DNA from 2 places in the Vibrio sp. JZG120 genome. Region 1 is predicted to be linked to the other one. Evidence: riboswitches for the same ligand, from Rfam matches in the RefSeq annotation. Region 1 holds a riboswitch; the other holds the start of a gene.
The links. Region 1 has a riboswitch for cyclic di-GMP ahead of ACWPOD_RS11080 (TfoX/Sxy family DNA transformation protein). Riboswitches for the same ligand answer to the same signal wherever they lie in the genome.
Positions count from the first base shown of each region.

Region 2: it holds a riboswitch for cyclic di-GMP, as region 1 does, so the genes downstream of both, gbpA (N-acetylglucosamine-binding protein GbpA) here and ACWPOD_RS11080 (TfoX/Sxy family DNA transformation protein) in region 1, are expected to answer to the same signal.

Region 1 is NZ_JBSRRK010000004.1:583,609-590,910, reverse strand. It holds gene glgA (glycogen synthase GlgA) at 1-207, shown strand, start outside; gene ACWPOD_RS11095 (alpha/beta fold hydrolase) at 318-1,121, shown strand; gene ACWPOD_RS11090 (hypothetical protein) at 1,159-1,479, opposite strand; gene ACWPOD_RS11085 (TVP38/TMEM64 family protein) at 1,500-2,186, opposite strand; gene ACWPOD_RS11080 (TfoX/Sxy family DNA transformation protein) at 2,302-2,892, opposite strand; cyclic di-GMP riboswitch class I at 3,009-3,098, opposite strand; gene purR (HTH-type transcriptional repressor PurR) at 3,377-4,381, opposite strand; gene torD (molecular chaperone TorD) at 4,849-5,496, opposite strand; gene torR (two-component system response regulator TorR) at 5,763-6,473, shown strand; gene elyC (envelope biogenesis factor ElyC) at 6,546-7,302, opposite strand, start outside.
Region 2 is NZ_JBSRRK010000002.1:147,885-155,186, forward strand. It holds gene ACWPOD_RS06560 (DUF6482 family protein) at 1-216, opposite strand, end outside; gene ACWPOD_RS06565 (cryptochrome/deoxyribodipyrimidine photo-lyase family protein) at 325-1,806, shown strand; gene ACWPOD_RS06570 (fasciclin domain-containing protein) at 1,887-2,387, shown strand; cyclic di-GMP riboswitch class I at 2,660-2,760, shown strand; gene gbpA (N-acetylglucosamine-binding protein GbpA) at 2,866-4,329, shown strand; gene ACWPOD_RS06580 (patatin-like phospholipase family protein) at 4,383-5,255, opposite strand; gene ACWPOD_RS06585 (MarC family protein) at 5,435-6,076, opposite strand; gene nfsA (oxygen-insensitive NADPH nitroreductase) at 6,272-6,994, shown strand; gene ACWPOD_RS06595 (hypothetical protein) at 7,060-7,302, opposite strand, start outside.

The sequences.
Region 1 (7,302 bases):
GATGTGAACCCTTCTGAAGCGACGGGGTTTGTTTTTTTCGAACCGACACCGCAGGCATTGTTGTTAACGATGCTAAGGGCACTGTTGCTCTATGCTCAAAACGAACCTGAAGTGAATAAAGTACAGTTGCACGCGATGCAACAAGATTTTTGTTGGCAAAAGGCCGCAGAAGCTTATTTGCAACTTTACAATTCGGCGTTAAATTGACTTAAAATTGTAACGAAAGGCACCGAATAAGGTGCCTTTATTATCTTGAGTAAGGGGAGTGTGGTAGGATGGCTTTTTACTCAATAGCACGACCTTTTTGATACTTGAATATGACCCAGCCGCTACTTTTTCATAAAACCTATTTGCACCCTACTAGTCATGAGTGGGTTGTATTTGTGCATGGTGCTGGCGGTAGCTCTTCTATCTGGTTCAAGCAAATCAAAGCTTACAAGCAACACTTTAACTTATTGCTGATCGATTTAAGAGGTCATGGAAAGTCAAATCAGTTACTTAAAGAGCTCATTGCCAGCCGTTATACCTTTACGGAAGTCACCCAAGATATTTTGAAAGTATTGGACCATTTAAAGATCCAATCCGCTCATTTTGTCGGTATGTCGCTTGGTACCATTATTGTTCGAAACCTTGCTGAATTATCAGCAGAGCGCGTGCGTTCAATGGTGCTCGGTGGCGCTGTCACAAGGCTCAATACTCGTTCTCAAATATTGGTTAAATTAGGTAATTTTTGTAAGCACATTCTGCCGTACATGTGGCTCTACAAACTTTTTGCGTACATTGTTATGCCACAGAGAAGCCAGCGAGAGTCTCGCCATCTTTTTATTCGTGAGGCCAAGAAGCTTTGCCAAAAAGAATTTAAACGTTGGTTTATTCTTGCTGCTGATGTAAATCCTTTAATGAAGTATTTTAAAGATCGAGAGTTACCCATTCCCACACTCTATTTAATGGGCGACAGAGATTACATGTTTATTAAGCCTGTTAAAGAAATGGTTGCGGCGCATAAGCTTAGTGTTTTACGAGAGATCCCCAACTGTGGTCATGTTTGTAATGTTGAGCGCCCTGAAGATTTCAATCAACATTCCATCGAATTTATTAAGCAGCAAATGGTTTCTGCTTAGCGCTGAATAAATCGATTGAGTAGGAGTAGGGGAGTTATTAAGGCTCCCCTATTTGATGTCCACATTGCCAACAAGCACCAAACTGCCCCTCGTTTACCTCATGGCACTTCGGGCACTGCCAATCTTGATACTCATTTCCATCGGATTGTTTGCGGTAGGCTTGTACTATTCCTTCTGCTTTTACTTGTTGTTTGGCGTCAAAAAGCCAGACATAAGGATCGGTATCATCACTAAACGGCAGCTCTCCTTTTAAACCGAAAATACCTTCTCCGCGGACTTCACAGTAGACTTGCTCGGTTTTCAATAATTCGCACACGATATGCGCTTCTGCTGGGTTTTTAGCAATGAATATTTTCATTAAACACGTCCACTTACTAATTATGAGTTTTGCTGACTCGGTGTTGGCCTTACTTTATTCATAACCCATTTAGTGATGATTGGAAACAGCCCCAGTAACGCAAAAGAGGCCAATACCGCAGGTGAAATAATGCCTGACAGGCTTTCAATTGTTGCTAACTGAGTACCGGCGTTTAAGTAAACTGCAGTGCCTGGCAACATACCTACTTGGCTAGTAAGGTAAAATCGACCTACAGACATTGGCGTTAAGCCCATCAACAAGTTGATAAGAAAGAAAGGGAATACCGGAATGAGACGCAAGGAAAATAGATAAAATGCACCGTCTTTTTCGACACCTTGATTAATTGCGATTAACTTATTGCCAAACTTGTTTTGTACCCAGTCACGCAGCAAATATCGGCTGCTTAAAAATGCTAGTGTTGCACCCATAGTACTGGCGAAAGAAACCAGTAATAAGCTCGTCCAAAAACCAAATAGAGCCGCACCAAGTAATGTAACCACAGCTGCCCCAGGAATAGAAAAAGCGGTAATTGCAATGTAGGCAAAAAAGTAAATAGCTGCCGAAAAAACAAAGTTCTGATCGATGTATGTGGTCAGCGCTTCTTGTTGTGCTTTTGCATTTTCCAACGTTAAATACTGACTAAAGTTAACGCCTAAAAAGATAATGATCGCGACCAGGATTAGGCCTAATATCAGTTTCTTATTCATATTTATGATTCCAATTTGGGATATATGTAATAAGACAGAATGAAAGTCGAAAAAATTTCACAAAAAAACCGCAGATTAGACTGCGGTTTTACAAGATAGTTTTTAAGGCCGACTTTTATTGGAGGCCATTCATCAACTCATCTCGGCGAGCTTGAGGTACAACGCTCCAATGAGTACCGTTAATAGCACCTTCTAGTGCCCATAACAGCTCAATGTTGACGGTTGCAGAGTGCGTATCTCTTATCGCTTTATAAGCGTTAAGTGCACCTTCCTCTTCCAGTTTTTCTACTGACTCAATGCCTGCTTTTTTCAGCATGCGTTCAGTTGCCAGTCGTAAGTTAGGCAAATCTTTTAAGCGATTAGGCTTTGTAGTTGCTTGCTGTTCTTTTTCAAGCTTTGCCTTTTTCAACGATTGGTTAGCTACTTCGATTAAGCGTTCGCTAGACTCCCATAAATCGTTGGAAATTGCGTAGTACTTAGTAACGACTGGGAAGCCACGTTTTTTATAAACGTAAGGCTTTAGCCCTTGTTTCTCGAAGTCAGATGAAGTTTGTTGGTCTGCTCTTATATGAAGCTGATTATTTACAACTAGTGCAAACATTGTTTCATCAGCGAATAGTCCGAAGCCACCAAACATTGAGCGCGACTTGATATTACCAAGTGCCTCAAATAGCTTCATAGAGTCTTTGAGTATCGGTTTATCCATGTTTTGTTATCTCGGTGTAATTAATATTACGCCACCAAAAGTCAGGTCCGAGAGAGTAGCAAACATGCGCAAAAGCAATGTCATTACAGGGTAAAGTCATCGCTTGCACACTTGCCATCGGTAACCCCGCTACCTTCCATATAGTACTATGGTTCAGGCCGGAGGCTTTGCGTCCCACCCTTTCGAATGGTTTGCCCTGTGCGTGACAGAATGAGCATACTTCGTATATTGAATTAACATCACGTTTTACCCGTAAAAGTGTGATTCTGGTTCAATAAAAAGTGTCGACAAGCGCATATTTGTGCATATTTGAGAATAAGGCGGGATGATCTCGAGGTTGTGAGGGAGTGTGATTTACCTACATATAAAACAGAGACTTAGAGATTTTTTGTCTAACAAACCTAAGTCAGGGGAAAGTTATTTAGAGACAAAAAATAAGCGCCCTTTTAGAGCGCTTATTTGACATCGTTATATCTGGCGAATTTTAGTTCATTTTCTTCACGGTGTTTCGAATTACAAGCTCAGGTTGCATTTCGAAAATTCGCTTTTCGTGTTCTTTATCTTTGATTCGCTCAAGTAGGATCTCGAACGCATTTTTACCCACACGACGTTTAGGTTGGTGGATAGTGGTTAACGGTGGAGAGAAGTATTCCGCAAGCTCGATGTTGTCGTAGCCGATCACTGAAATATCATCAGGAACTTTGATACCGTTTTGTTGTAGGCGGCTCATTAGGCCCAGAGCCATTGTGTCGTTAAAACAGAATACCGCTGTCGGACGTTTGTCCATTGCTGTAATTTTATCTGCGACTAATACGGCCGTATCACATTCAAAGTTACCTTCAAGGATCCAATCTTCATTTACAGCTAGGTTTGCTTCGCTCATCGCGCGACGGAAACCTGCAATGCGCTCTTGGCAAGCAAGTTTTTCAAAATGACCGCTTAGACAAGCAATATCAGTATGGCCATTGTCGATCAGATGTTTGGTTGCGATGTAGCCACCTTCTTCTGAGTTATCCATGATCTTGTCCGCTTGTGAGCTTTCTGGACCCCAATCCATGACCACTTTAGGAATGTCGGCATGACGGTCAAGCATCTCTTTAAGCTCTTCGGTTAAGTCAGAACACATCACTAGGATGCCATCAACACGTTTTTCAGCCAGCATACGGATGTAATCGCGTTGTTTTTCGTAAATCCCACCCGTATTACACAGAATCAGAGTGTAGCCTTGGCGGTAACAGTAGCTCTCAACCCCGTCAATCACTTCTGAGAAGAATAGGTTGGTTGACTGCGTTACTAACATGCCAATAGTACGAGTTGAGTTGCACTTTAGGCTGCGTGCAACCGCACTTGGCGCGTAATTCAACTCGTCCACGGCTTTCATTACTTTTTCTTGCGTTGCTTCTGCAACGAAACGCGTTTTATTGATAACGTGCGAAACTGTCGTAGTGGAAACGCCGGCTAAGCGAGCAACGTCTTTTATAGTGGCCATAAATGGTGTCCTGTATCGAGCTACTGAAATATGTCGTGTTGGATGTACCTGATGCTCTAATGGTTTTACACCCAGCAATCTAAGGTTGGCGCTAAGTGTTTCGGCAGCGGTTGGTCCAAGTACGACAAAAGGGTACGTAGCAGCATCGGTCGATGAATTTTATCTTTTTTCTATCTGATGAGAAATTGCCATCAACCTGTTAAAAAACACAAAAACCGCTATATTTCAGCGGTTTACATATAAATCATATTTAATCGTTTGCGCTCACATTTTAGCCCTATGTGGACTGACTAGCAATGTTTTCAGCAAGAGATTTGTGTATTTGAAGTCACATTTTGACTGCTAAATAACCAAGCGTCTTTGAGCTAAGTTAAGGCAAACGAATAATATACCCAACTTACTTACATTCAGTTATTTCAGGTATACAGGAAGCCCGATAGGCGGGCTCCTTAAAAAATAGGCGGCAATTATTCCCCAATAAGGTAAGCGCTGTCTAGTTTACAAAATGCAACTAATAGTTTCGCGACGCTCGAGTAGAACCCAAATTCGTCGAATTGTTTACATTTGTCTGCAAACTGAGGTAACCAAGACATCAACTGTTGCTGGATAAAGTCGTTTTGTTTAACGAAGGCTTCTTCCATGTGTTTTTCTTGCTCAAGTTCGTTTGAGCGGATAATCATGTTGCCGAGAAAGTCGAGTTCAACGGCTAAGTGGTCCGCAGGCTCTTTTAGATTTTCATCTACTTGAACGCCAAATTCTGCCATCAACTTTTCCATTTCCTCGGCTGGCTTGTCATTCAGCAAACCTGATTCACCGATGTACATCGATGCGTAAGGAAGAGCGCCATATTTTTCTGTCTTCAAAAACAGTTCACAAAAGTCAGCAGCAAGCTCCAATTGAGCGTCTTCACGATCTTGCAATCGGTTTAGCGCATCAACGAGGCTATCAACGGCTGGTTTCAGCGACTCATTTTCACCTAAACCTGCTAGAAAACTGCGAATTTCAACACTGTGGTAGGCTTCCAGTTCTTTCTCTGTTAGCTCTTTTGCGAACAAGCTCGAAAACCACCAGTAAATTTCAGCGCGTTTTTCATTAAAAGCTTTCACTTCTTGCATTTTGGGCTCCTGAATGATGCTTCAAGTTGTGCATCACAAAGTCAATTAGGGATATCCCCTAAGTGTAATCAATTAAAATGAATAGCAGTAACTATAATTATTATGTTTTATGGTCAAAAATTAACGTTTATTAATAGCGATGGGTAAGCTTGTTTTGAATCAATAAAAACGCTAAATCTTGCTTTTTAATGTATCTATGACTAGAAATGTTACTAGTTATGAATAGAATACGTCTTGGATAATAAGAAGACAGAAAAGTGGTGTAAATGAGCTATCACGTATTAGTCGTAGAAGATGATGTTGTAACTCGTAGTAAGCTTGCGGGATATTTCCAAAATGAGGGTTACCAAGTCAGCGAAGCAGAGAGTGGCGCAGAAATGCGTGAGGTCCTGCAAGCGGGTGATGTAGACCTAATCATGCTGGATATCAACCTGCCGGGTGAAGACGGCCTGATGCTTACTCGTGAATTACGTAGCCAATCGGATATTGGTATCATATTAGTAACAGGACGCACGGATAGCATTGATAAAATCGTAGGCCTAGAAATGGGCGCTGACGATTATGTGACAAAACCTTTTGAACTGAGGGAGTTGTTGGTTCGCGTTAAAAACTTGCTGTGGCGTATTTCAGCAGCGCGTAGCGGTAGCGCGAAAGCGAACGAAACCAGTGAAGAACATATTGTACGTTTTGGAGAGTGGACATTCGACATTCAACGTCGTGCGCTGAGCCGTAACGGCGAACCCGTAAAATTGACCAAAGCAGAATACGAACTTTTGGTGGCGTTATCGTCTTACCCTAACCAGGTGTTAAGTCGCGAGCGTATTTTGAATATGATCAGCCACCGAGTTGATGCTCCCAATGATCGTACTATTGATGTTCTTATTCGACGTATGCGCGCAAAAATGGAGTTTGATCCAAAGAACCCACAAATTTTTGTGACGGTGCACGGCGAAGGCTATATGTTTGCTGGTGATTAAACTGAACAAACCTAAGTCTTAAAAAGAAAAAGGAGAGCTTCGGCTCTCCTTTTTTGTGGTTTCAATATAGTACTACTTTGCTTCAACCATTGGTGTTTGGCCGACAGTATCACGCAACCTTTGCCAAATGCTGCCCAAGTACTCATGCCAATAAAGCTCTGTTTGTTCTAAGTAACGCGCTTTAGGTGAGTATTTATCCCAAGGTTGACTGATTTCGCTAATAGCTAAGAAGTTGGTCGGGGCTGGGATTGGTTTAATGCCTGCTGCGTTGAACTCATACAATGCACGGCTCATGTGGCTTGCTGAAGTGACTAACACAATCTCCTTTTGTTGAACGAATGCAGCCGCTTGACGCGCCTCTTCCCACGTATCTTTCGCATCTTCTAATAAAATGATATCGGATTTCGCGACTCCCAACGCAAGGGCAACGTTCGCCATCATTCTCGCATGGCTAATTTCAGAACCGCCAGCATAGCCAGACAAAATTAATTTAGCACCTGGATACATTCTTAAAATACGAATGCCTTCAGTTAAGCGCATTAATGCTGCACGGCTTAACTGCGAGGTGGGTGGAATTTCGTCATCGATAACATGACCATTCCCTAAAACCATCACGTAGTCGATGGTGCCAGAAACTGGCAAAAAGGCTTTATGCTCTCGCTCTAATGGCATAAGAAGCTTGGTTGAAACAGGTTGGAAGGCAACAAGAAAAATGCCAACAAAAGAGAATAGAACAACGAAGCAGCCAGTTTTACGTTTTGTGGTAAAACTAATGAGAGCAAGACCCAACAAGCCTATCAGCAGCAATGCCGGAAGTGGCATAAGCAAG
Region 2 (7,302 bases), on a different contig from region 1:
ATGTACTAAAACCTGCTTATTTGCTTTGATATTCTTGCACTTCTTTTGCATCTCGATAAGGGAATGAGCCCTCAAAAAGATACCGTTGTCGTCAGTGATGAATTGCGCTTTTCCATCAACTACGACAGATGCTTGATACAATGCGAGATCAAGCGAGTGAATGATCAATTTATCTACGTAGAAGAACTTTTCTAACTTACTCAGTGGTATCGACATGTCTCACCTCCTTGTGAGCAACCTCTACGTTTTAATGAACAAAACCGATCATTAGGTGAGATCTCTTCGGGTCATTTGCGTACAACATCGGAAACAAAGAGGATTCCGATGCAAACAATCAATGTCGTGTGGTTAAAACGAGATTTAAGACTGACTGACCACCAGCCCTTAACACAAGCATTGTCGTCAAAGCACCCAACGGTACTTTTATATATTGTTGAACCGTTGCTGTTAAACAACCCTCACTATTCTGAGCGTCACTGGCGATTTGTTTGGCAATCATTGCAAGACATGAATGAGACACTCAAAGCCTATGGACACCGCATCACCGTTCTGTTTGGCGATGCCTTAGCATGTTTTCAATCAATTCAAATGCAATATCAAATCAACGCTGTGTTTTCTCATCAGGAAATAGGGCTCAACTGCACCTTTGAGCGCGATAAGCAAATTGCCGACTGGCTGCATGAGCAGAACATCACGTGGTTTGAGTTCGAGCACGGTGCTGTTATTAGAGGAGCAAAAGACCGGCAGGGTTGGGACAAACATTGGGATTTGGTCATGAGAGCCTCCATAAGCCCTCTTGAGCTGCAAACCAACTTGTTGCATTCATTGGATGCAGAATCACTCGGCTGCGCGTTTTCGCCACCTTCATCCTGGCTATCAAAATGCAAAGGAATGCAAACGGGAGGGAGCCAACTCGCTTGGAAAACACTGGAGGACTTTTTCAATCGTCGAGGTCGTGATTACTATCGAAGCATTTCTAGTCCCACAGCCTCACGTACAGCCTGTACTCGCCTTTCTCCATACCTCGCTTGGGGTAATATATCCTTGCGTGAAGTTTATCAGTACCTATTGAAACACTGGCAAGTTGTTGGGTTTCGTCGCAGCTTAATTGCGTTGTCTTCACGGCTGCATTGGCACTGCCATTTCATACAGAAATTCGAGTCGGAATACGACATGGAGTTTTACTGTGTTAACCGGGCTTACGAATCGTTGATTAAACAAAGTAGCACTTTCGATGAAGAAAAGTTAGCAGCATGGAAATCTGGATATACTGGCATACCTTTGATCGATGCCTGTATGCGCTGTTTGCATCAGACTGGCTATATAAACTTTCGCATGCGCGCCATGCTGGTTAGTTTTCTCACTCATCACATGAACATGGATTGGCGAACTGGCGTGACGCATTTAGCGCAACTATTCCTCGACTTTGAGCCTGGTATTCATTACCCACAATTCCAAATGCAAGCCGGGGTAACTGGGACCAATACAATCCGGATTTACAACCCGGTTAAGCAAGCCCAAGAACATGACCCTGATGGCGCGTTCATCTATAAATGGGTGCCTGAATTGCAAATGGTCCCCACCCCACTATTGTTCGAGCCCTGGACAATGACACAGATGGAAACCGTCATGTACCACTTGAAACCGGATAGCCGTTACCTAGCGCCTATTGTCGACCTAAATAGCGCAGCTAAAGACGCAAGGGAGCGTCTATGGGCATGGCGGAAACGGGCCGATGTAAAACAAGAAGGCAAACGGATTTTAACGCGACACGTGAGGCCATCGAAAGAAAGCAGGGCTCGTTGATCATCTTTTCATTTAGATGCGTACAAACGAAGACATTCTCTAGGGAAACCGTTGTACCCCCAACTCGTAAGGAACACATTATGTTTAAACGTATCTTGGTTATCACGGCTACATTGATGGCGACTTTATCTTTTATGCTTCCCGTCAAGGCTCATGAGCATGGCATGATGAAGGCTGATATTGTCGACGTTGCCACTGAAAACGGCTCTTTTAATACACTTGTCGCTGCAGTGAAAGCGGCTGATCTAGTCGATACACTCAAAGGAGAAGGCCCATTTACTGTTTTTGCACCAACGGATGACGCTTTTGCAAAACTGCCTGACGGTACAATCGATATGCTCTTAATGCCGGAAAACAAAGACAAGTTAGTATCCATTTTGACTTATCACGTCGTCCCAGGGAAAGTAATGGCTGCCGATGTTGTTAAGCTGGACAAAGCGACTACGGTTCAGGGCCAAGATGTGATGATTAAAACCATGGGCGACAAAGTCATGGTCAATGGTGCAAATGTAATGGCAACCGATGTGAAAGCTAAAAACGGCGTCATTCATGTTATTGATACCGTCATTATGCCTAAATAACATGATTCAGAGGGCGGTGTATTCCGCCCTTTAAACGGTGCTTCTTCTATCCTTAATACTGCCCCTTCCCACCTTCAACCCAACAACCAATCACTCATTCACTCCAACTATAAAAAAGACAAAAACAACATCAAAACCAATACCTTAGAAACAAAAAAGCACAATATTAATGAGATTGGCGTACCGTTACCTTTCAATTTGAGAACATGATTCCATGTCAGTGTCGTTTACTTTTCCACATGTAAATTCTTGAGCTAAATTTTGGCTGCTCAATCACATTTCGGCAAACCATTCGAAAGGGTGGGACGCAAAGCTTCCGGTCTGTCAGCATTCCATCATCAAAAGTAATGCTCATGATAGCGGGGTTGCCATGTTGCAACACTACATTATCCAAAGTATGGATTCATGCAGCGTTGCTTCGTGCTCAGCATGCGCCGAGGTGTGACATTAATTTGTCAGCCATAACAGAGGACATGTGATGAAATCCTTTCCAACCAAATCCGTACTCACGTTAGCACTTGCAAGCATTAGCTCAGGTGCTGCGGCTCACGGCTACGTATCAGAAACCAATGATGGTGTCGCTGCAAGTCGCGCGGCACTATGTAAGTATCCAACACCTGATACTAACGAAAAAAATAATAACTGCGGTGCCATTCAATACGAGCCACAAAGTGTTGAAGGTCCTGATGGTTTTCCACAAACAGGGCCTCGCGATGGAAAAATAGCAAGTGCCGAAACCGCTCTAGCTGCCGCTCTTGATGAACAAACTGCCGACCGCTGGGTTAAACGTCCTATTCAATCAGGTACACAGACTTTTGAATGGACATTTACCGCTAACCATGTGACGCGTGACTGGAAATATTACATCACCAAACCTGATTGGAACCCAAATGCCTCACTATCACGCGACTCGTTTGATCTGACTCCTTTCTGTGTAGTCGACGGCAATATGGTTCAACCTCCAAAACAGGTGAGCCATCAATGTAATGTGCCTACGCGAGAGGGGTATCACGTCATTCTGGCGGTATGGGATGTTGGCGACACAGCGGCTTCATTTTATAACGTGATCGATGTGAAATTTGATGGTGACAGTCCAGTCATTCCAGATTGGACGCAAGGCGGTCAAATTATTCCGACGATGGATTTAAATGTTGGAGATTCGGTTTATACACGCGTATTTGATCAGGCGGGTGAAAACATAGCTTATCGAACCGAGCTAGAAATTACCGATGCAGTCATGGGCAAAGCGAAAAATTGGTCTTACGCTCTAGCAACGAAGATCAACCAAGAGCAAACTAAACTGCAAGCTGGACAGTATGCCGAGGATAAATTCACTCCTGTTTATGGTACTAACCCGGTGTACCTGCAAGCTAATAGCGGCCTTGAGCGTGTAGAAATCGGCTACAAGATAGAAACTCCCGCTCCAGAGTACTCACTCACAGTAGATGGCTTAGAAGACGAATATATTATTGAGTCAACACCGACAACGTTGGAGCTGACACTAACTGCTGAAGGCGATTTAAACGCAGAACTCACCGTGTACAATCACCACCGTGAGCCACTTGCAAGCTGGGCAGACGAAATGAAAGACGGCTCGGTGGAGGCTGTATCGCTCGCTTTAAGCAAATCAGAGCCTGGTCACCATATGCTCGTGACTCGTATTAAAGACAAAGATGGTAACTTGGTGGATCAGCAAACGCTCGACTTTCACTTAAAAGAAGAGTCAGTAACGCCACCACCATCTGGCGAGTACGATTTTGTCTTCCCTGAAGGGCTATCTAGCTACACGGCGGGTACAAAAGTGCTTGCAAGCGACGGTGCCATTTACCAATGTAAACCCTTCCCATACTCTGGTTACTGTGTACAGTGGAAAGAAAGCGCAAACCAATACGAACCAGGAACAGGTTCACATTGGGAAATGGCTTGGGATAAAGTCAACTAAATCGCCCTTTGAACGTTAAGTAAAAAGAGCCTCGCTATGAGGCTCTTTCATTATCAAACGCAAAAATGGCAGTTTTCCCGATCTAAACCATGAACACCTGACAAATTAGCCAAATGAGCCCGCCCTTCAATCAGCCCCATTTCATAACCTTCCAATAGAACGGTTTGTCGCATTGATAAGCGCTGAACAGGAAAATTATCTGGTGGTGCAATCACTCTGACATGCGTTCCCGGTGGAGGATTACGAATAAATTCCAACGATTGATTGTAGTTATCTGCACGTCTTAACATCGCGTCCGCCATTTTAGGATGTTCGGCAAATAACTTCTTCATCAGCCATGTGGTTTTTACTGGCTTCTTGGCATAATTTAGCGGGTGAGAAAGCACAACGGTTATGTCGCGAGCTCCGCGACGATAAGCCTCACGCACCGGGATAGAATCTGCAACCCCGCCATCGGTATAGCAGCCTCCAGAAAAGCAAGGGGTATGCTTGTATGCAATGGGTAACGCTGTTGTCGCTTCAATCGCATGGTGAAAATTATCACGCGTCACGCGATAATAATCTGCCTGTCCTGTATCTACATTCGTCGTCGCTGCCAGAAAAGGAATGCCATTAAACAGTTTATTTTCATCGACGGGATACAAACGATTAGACTCTTCAAACAGCCACTTCACATCAATGAGGTCCCCACCTTTAACGAATCGAGTCGGATCAAAAAAGCGTTTACTCGTTGCCAGCTTAGTAATGACATTAATGCTGCGATGCGGATAGTCGGTCAAATAACCAATCAAGTTTGATGCGCCAGCAGATACACCAATGGCAAAATCAAACGGTTTATAACTCTGCTCTAAAAACGCATCTAGCACTCCGCTTGCGAAGACACCTCGCATCGCGCCACCTTCCACTACAATTGCTTTTGTTGCCATATTTCCCCCATTATTCTTGCCAAAAGAGTAATGAAATTCGTGCAATCAAAACAATTGAATATTCTTATTATTGAAATAGGTGAAGTCTATTTATTTCTTTCTTAGAAACTGAAAACTAAAGTTCAAAAAATCCACACCAGCTAGAAATGTAGGTGTGGATTTAGACGAGGTGGAAACGCCTAAGAGAAAACAGTTTTATAGGCTTCGCCCGCGCCATCAATAAACATTTGAGTACCGATAACCGCTAGGATTAAGCCCATCATTTTCGTCACGACGTTCAGAGCACTCGGTCCAACTGCTTTGACTAATTTGTCTCCAAATAAAAACAGCATATAGGTAATAACACACAACACAGCAAAAGAAACGATGGTAATAATGGTTTGATCAAAACCACCCGCCGTAGCAAAGTTCATCGCGGTAGCAATCGTTCCAGGCCCTGCTAATATCGGCATTGCAAGTGGAGAAACGGCAATGCTCAACGCCGCCTGCTGCTGCGCTGGAGAATACGCTTTCTCTTTAGTTTTCTGATGCGTCGAATCACCTTGAAGCATATTAAAACCGATCAAAAACACCAAGATACCGCCCGTTATTCGCAAGGCGTACAGCGTGATACCAAACAAATCAAAAATTAATTTACCGGCGATCGAAAATATCGCAATGATGACAAATGCAATAAAAACCGAACGAAGCGCCATGGAACGTACGGTTTCCCTATCCTCATCAGCCGTTAAACTCAAAAAGATAGGAATATTGGCGATGGGGTTCATGATCGCAAAGAAGCCCATAAACACCGTGACTGTATGAACGATGAGTTCTTTCATATTTTCCACTGCAGTTAAATTGTTGATTCTAAAAACAGTATATACGCTCTCAAGCAGAACGAGTGATGTATTCTCTATTCATCTTCACACTTATGCGCTAAGCATTGTTTTTCTTTTGAGATAGTTTACCGACTCATCAAATATCGCTAAGGTGAGGCTTCAGCCTTTACATGTAACAGGGGATGTTAAGTCACCATGAACAGTACGATACAAACAATTCTCAATCACCGCTCAATTCGAAAGTTCACCTCGCAACCTATTGAAAGCGAACAATTAGAAACGATTCTACAAGCTGGCCTTGCGGCGTCTTCATCAAGTATGTTGCAAGTCGTCTCAATTATCCGCGTTACCGATAAAGAAAAGCGTACGCTATTGGCACAATATGCGGGGAATCAAGGGTACGTTGAAAGCGCTGCTGAGTTTTTGGTGTTTTGCATTGATTACCAGCGCCACGCCAGTATCAATCTTGATGTGCAAGCTGATTTCACCGAGTTAACACTTATCGGTGCTGTTGATTCTGGCATCATGGCACAAAACTGCTTACTTGCGGCAGAGTCTATGGGACTAGGAGGCGTGTATATTGGTGGCTTACGAAACAATGCTCAAAAAGTCGACGAGTTACTAGGCTTACCTAAAAATACAGCCATTTTATTTGGTATGTGTCTTGGTCATCCAGATCAAGCCCCTGAAGTTAAGCCACGTCTACCTGCTCATGTCGTGGTGCATGAGAATCAATATCAAGACCTAAATTTGGATGATATTCAGGCTTATGACCAAACCATGCAAAACTACTATGCAAACCGTTCGAGCAATCAAAAACAAAGCACTTGGTCACAAGAAGTCACCAGTAAACTAGCTGGCGAATCACGTCCGCACATCCTGCCTTACTTAAACAGTAAAGGGCTCACTAAAAGGTAATGACCACAGTACGATAGGATCAAAAAAGGCCTCTGAAGAGGCCTTTTAATTATCAGTACAGTTAATTAGTTACCGCCTGAACCACCTGATGGCGGATCAACAGGATCAACTGGTTTGCCTGGCTTCGCATCTGGAATCGGTGGCACTACCGGTTTGAAATCATCTACAGGTTTTCCTGCTTCGATCTCTTTTTCAACCTGGTTAACAACATCTTTAGTATCTTCTTCAGATACCTCTACGTAAATAACATCACCAGAATCATTTTTAGGGTAATTTGGGTTCTTCTTAATTACCTCTTCAGTTACAGC